One region of the Variovorax sp. DAIF25 genome, then DNA from elsewhere that is predicted to be linked to it. Evidence: riboswitches for the same ligand, from Rfam matches in the RefSeq annotation. Region 1 holds a riboswitch; the other holds the start of a gene.

The links. Region 1 has a riboswitch for S-adenosylhomocysteine ahead of ahcY (adenosylhomocysteinase). Riboswitches for the same ligand answer to the same signal wherever they lie in the genome.
Region 2: linked by a shared signal. The riboswitch ahead of metH (methionine synthase) and the one ahead of ahcY (adenosylhomocysteinase) in region 1 are both predicted to bind S-adenosylhomocysteine.

What each region holds. Positions count from the first base shown of each region.
Region 1 is NZ_CP136636.1:6,659,624-6,662,012, reverse strand. Features, by position in the region: gene phaP (TIGR01841 family phasin) at 1-20, opposite strand, end outside; gene R0232_RS30850 (hypothetical protein) at 219-887, opposite strand; S-adenosyl-L-homocysteine riboswitch at 1,039-1,106, shown strand; gene ahcY (adenosylhomocysteinase) at 1,177-2,389, shown strand, end outside.
Region 2 is NZ_CP136636.1:222,649-225,037, forward strand. Features, by position in the region: gene R0232_RS01055 (LysR family transcriptional regulator) at 1-544, opposite strand, end outside; gene R0232_RS01060 (PACE efflux transporter) at 661-1,098, shown strand; S-adenosyl-L-homocysteine riboswitch at 1,168-1,292, shown strand; gene metH (methionine synthase) at 1,353-2,389, shown strand, end outside.

The DNA.
Region 1 (2,389 bases):
GCTTTCTTGGCAGTGGCCATGGTGCGGAATCTCCTGAGGACGTTGGACAAGATGGTGGCGGGACCGGCCGCGCACGCGCGCGGTCCGCCGCCACGATACGCCGCGACGACCCTGCCGCGGCGATCGCGGCCGCGGATTTGCCTGGGGGATTTCCCGAAGGGATGGTGTGCGCCGCGGCACCGGCGCTCGCTGGAGCGCCGGCGGGTAGCGGCAACGGCTTACATCGGCGGCGTGAAGCCGTCGCGGCCGGCCACCACGCGCAGCGCGGTCGGCGTGCCGTTGCGCTCCTGCGCATTGACCAGCACCTTGGCGCCCGGCACCAGCAGCGCCTCGGTGCCGGCGCGGAAGGTCACGACCGGCACGTCGCGCGGCACGATCACGGTCTTCTCGCCGCCCTTGTAGGACAGGCGCAGCTGCTGCCCGCCGCGCACCGAGCGCGGCGCGGCCGCGAGGTCGGCCACGGTGGCGTTGGTCATGGTGCTCTGCGGTTGCAGGTCCCAGGGATAGTGGCCCTCGCCGGTGCCGCGCGCGGCCTCGGGGAACACCACCACCTCGAGCGCCTTCTGCGAGCCGTCGGCCTGCGGCATCGCGGCGGTGCCGATGAAGCTGCCCTTCTTGATGTCGGACAGCTTGATGCGATAGACCTCCGACAGCGACATGTCCGCGGGCCGCGCGAGGCTCACGACCTCGCCGCCGCGGTCCTTGACGACGAGCTTGCTCGCATCGGCGTAGACCAGCGTGCCGCGCACGCGCACCACGGGTTGCGCGGCCTGCGCCTGCTGCGCGAAGGACAGGCCCGGCAGAGTGGCGAGGCCGAGCAGGGCCGCCGTGCAGAGCGCGCGGCGCGCGCTGGACGACGAGGGAGGGGAAAGGCGGGATGAACGCATCGGAGGGGCTTTCGCGGAAAAGGAATGCAGGCAGCGTTGTACGCCTCGACTCTGAGCCCTGCATGACGCGGGGTGTTGGCGCGCCCTCGCGTTCCGTGATGTGGGAAGCCCCGGCCGTTGGCGCCCGTGTCCGGCACGTCTACAATCCGCCGCTTCCGAGGAGCGTTGCAGCGCCGCCAGGCGTGAGGCTCGGACCCATCGCAACCACGCTCATCCGCTGTTCTCGCGGTGAGTCTTTTTCCCCCGACGCAGTGGCCTCGTTCAAACACAGTTCTGGAGTTCACTTCACATGAGCGCTGTTCTCAAGCCCACCCCTGTTTCGTCCGCCGACCAGGCGATCGCCGACCTCTCCCTCGCTGCCTGGGGCCGCAAGGAAATCCGCATCGCCGAAACCGAGATGCCCGGCCTGATGGCCATCCGCGAGGAATTCGCCAAGAGCCAGCCGCTCAAGGGCGCGCGCATCACCGGCTCGCTGCACATGACGATCCAGACTGCGGTGCTGATCGAAACGCTGCAGGCCCTCGGCGCGCAGGTGCGCTGGGCCTCGTGCAACATCTTCTCGACGCAGGACCACGCGGCCGCCGCGATCGCCGCGTCGGGCACGCCGGTGTTCGCGATCAAGGGCGAGTCGCTCAAGGACTACTGGGACTACACCCACGCCATCTTCGACTTCGGTCCCAAGGACTCGAAGGGCGAAGGCCCGAACATGATCCTGGACGACGGCGGCGATGCCACGCTGCTGATGCACCTGGGCCAGCGCGCCGAGAAGGACCTGGGCGTGATCGCCAACCCGGGCAGCGAGGAAGAGCGCATCCTCTTCGCCGCGATCAAGGCCAAGCTGGCCGTCGATGCGACCTGGTACACGCGCAAGTCGGCCGAGATCATCGGCGTGACCGAGGAAACCACCACCGGCGTGCACCGCCTCAACGAGATGAGCGCCAAGGGCACGCTGCTGTTCCGCGCCATCAACGTCAACGACTCGGTCACCAAGAGCAAGTTCGACAACCTCTACGGCTGCCGCGAATCGCTGGTCGACGGCATCAAGCGCGCGACCGACGTGATGATCGCCGGCAAGGTGGCCTGCGTGGCCGGCTACGGCGACGTGGGCAAGGGCTCGGCCCAGGCGCTGCGCGCGCTGTCGGCGCAGGTGTGGGTCACCGAGATCGACCCGATCAACGCGCTGCAGGCCGCGATGGAAGGCTACAAGGTCGTGACGATGGAATACGCGGCCGACAAGGCCGACATCTTCGTGACCACCACCGGCAACAAGGACGTCATCACGCACGACACGATGGCGAAGATGAAGGACCAGGCCATCGTCTGCAACATCGGCCACTTCGACAACGAGATCGACGTCGCGTCGATCGAGAAGTACGAATGGGAAGAGATCAAGCCGCAGGTCGACCACATCACCTTCCCCGACGGCAAGAAGATCATCCTGCTGGCCAAGGGCCGCCTCGTGAACCTGGGCTGCGGCACGGGCCACCCGAGCTTCGTGATGT
Region 2 (2,389 bases), 940 kb from region 1:
CGGCGGCCAGCACCGGGTGGCCCGGCGCCATCACCGCGACCATGGTGTCGCTGCCCACCTCCTGGAAGCCCTCGCGCCCGTCGAGGCTGGGCCGCTCGAACACCAGCGCGAGCTGGGCCCGGCCGCTATGCAGCAGCGCCAGCGCGTCGGCCTGCGGCGCGGCCAGCACCTCGACCTGCAGCAGCGGGTACTCGTGCGCCAGCTCGGCCAGCGCGCCGCTCCAGGGCGCGGCCAGCAGCTCGGGCGCGATCGCCAGCGTGAGCCGTTCCTCCAGCCCCTGCGTGAGCGCCAGCGCCTGCGCGTCGAGCTGGCGCAGCTGCGCCGCCAGCGCGCGCGCCTGCGGCTCGAGCGAGCGCGCGGCGGCCGTGGGCCGGGGCTCGCGGCCCTTGCGGTCGAACAGCTGCAGGTCGAGCTCGGCCTCGAGGTGGGCGATGGCCATGCTGACCGCCGACGGCACGCGGCGCAGGGCGCGCGCGGCGGCCGAGAAGGAGCCGTGGTCGATCACGGCCAGGAAGACCTCGACGCTGTCGCTGGAGAAGCTCATGGCCGCCTCATGGGGTCGATCTTTCAATAAAACTGAAACAAGTTGACTTTTTATATCAGCAAGAGACACATAAAGTCCACGGATCGCAGTCACACAACAAGCCAAGAGAGTCCGTCATGCAGGGAATCCAGCGTCGCATCGTCTACATCACCCTCTACGAAGGGATCGCCATCGTGGCCGCCAGCGCCGGGCTGGCGCTGCTGACGGGCGCCGGCCTCGGCCATTCGGGCGCGCTGGCGGTGGCGGCCTCGGTCATCGCGGTGATCTGGAACCTGATCTTCAACAGCCTGTTCGAGCGCTGGGAGGCGCGCCAGGCGGTGCGCGGGCGCAGCCTCAAGCGCCGCATCGCCCATGCGATCGGCTTCGAGGGCGGCCTGATCGGGCTGCTGGTGCCGATGTTCGCCTGGGGCCTGGGCATCTCGCTGTGGCAGGCGCTGGTGATGGACCTGGGGCTGGTGGTCTTCTTCCTGGTCTACACCTTCGTCTTCAACTGGGCCTTCGACCGCGCCTTCGGGCTGCCGGCCTCGGCGGCGCCGGTCGCGCAGGCGGCCTGAGCCCTCCCGGCGGCCCGCGGATACACCCGCGGGCCGTTGGCACGGCCGGCAGCCGGTAAAATCGCCACCCCTTCCAAGGAGCGTTGCAGCGGCGGCGCGCGGGACCCCTGGTCCGCGCACCCGCCGTCAGGCTTGGAAGGCGCCTTCTCGCAGAACCTGCCCGGAAGGCCCGGTTGCAACGACGCTCACCTGACGTGTCTTCCCCTGCCCAGGTGAGCCCCATGAGCGATGTCCCCGCGCCTTTCGTTTCTCCCATGAAGCTGTCCGGTCTCGAACCGGTGGCCATCGGCGAGGGATCCCTGTTCGTCAACATCGGCGAGCGCACCAACGTCACCGGTTCCAAGGCCTTCGCGCGCATGATCCTCAACGGCCAGTTCGAGGATGCGCTGGCCGTCGCGCGCCAGCAGGTCGAGAACGGCGCGCAGGTGATCGACATCAACATGGACGAGGCCATGCTCGACAGCAAGGCCGCGATGGTGCGCTTCCTCAACCTGATCGCCAGCGAGCCCGACATCGCGCGCGTGCCGGTGATGGTCGACAGCTCGAAGTGGGAAGTGATCGAGGCCGGCCTGCGCTGTATCCAGGGCAAGGGCATCGTCAACTCGATCTCCATGAAGGAGGGCGTGGACAAGTTCAAGCACGAGGCGAAGCTCGTGAAGCGCTACGGCGCGGCCGCCGTGGTGATGGCCTTCGACGAGAAGGGCCAGGCCGATACCTACGAGCGCAAGGTCGAGATCTGCGAGCGCGCCTACCGCATCCTGGTCGACGAGGTGGGCTTCCCGCCCGAGGACATCATCTTCGACCCGAACATCTTCGCGATCGCCACCGGCATCGAGGAGCACGACAACTACGCGGTCGACTTCATCAACGCCGTGCGCTGGATCAAGCAGAACCTGCCGGGCGCCAAGGTCTCGGGCGGGGTGTCGAACGTGAGCTTCAGCTTCCGCGGCAACGACCCGGTGCGCGAGGCGATCCACACCGTGTTCCTGTACCACGCGATCCAGGCCGGCATGGACATGGGCATCGTCAACGCCGGCATGGTCGGCGTCTACGACGACCTCGAGCCCGAGCTGCGCGAGCGCGTGGAGGACGTGGTGCTCAACCGCCGGCCCGACGCCGGCGAGCGCCTCGTCGAAGTGGCCGAGAGCGCCAAGAGCGGCGCCAAGGACGACAGCAAGAAGCTCGAGTGGCGCGGCACGCCCGAGCAGCCGGTGCACGTCAACCAGCGGCTGTCGCACGCCATGGTGCACGGCATCACCGACTTCATCGTCGAAGACACCGAGGAGGCCTA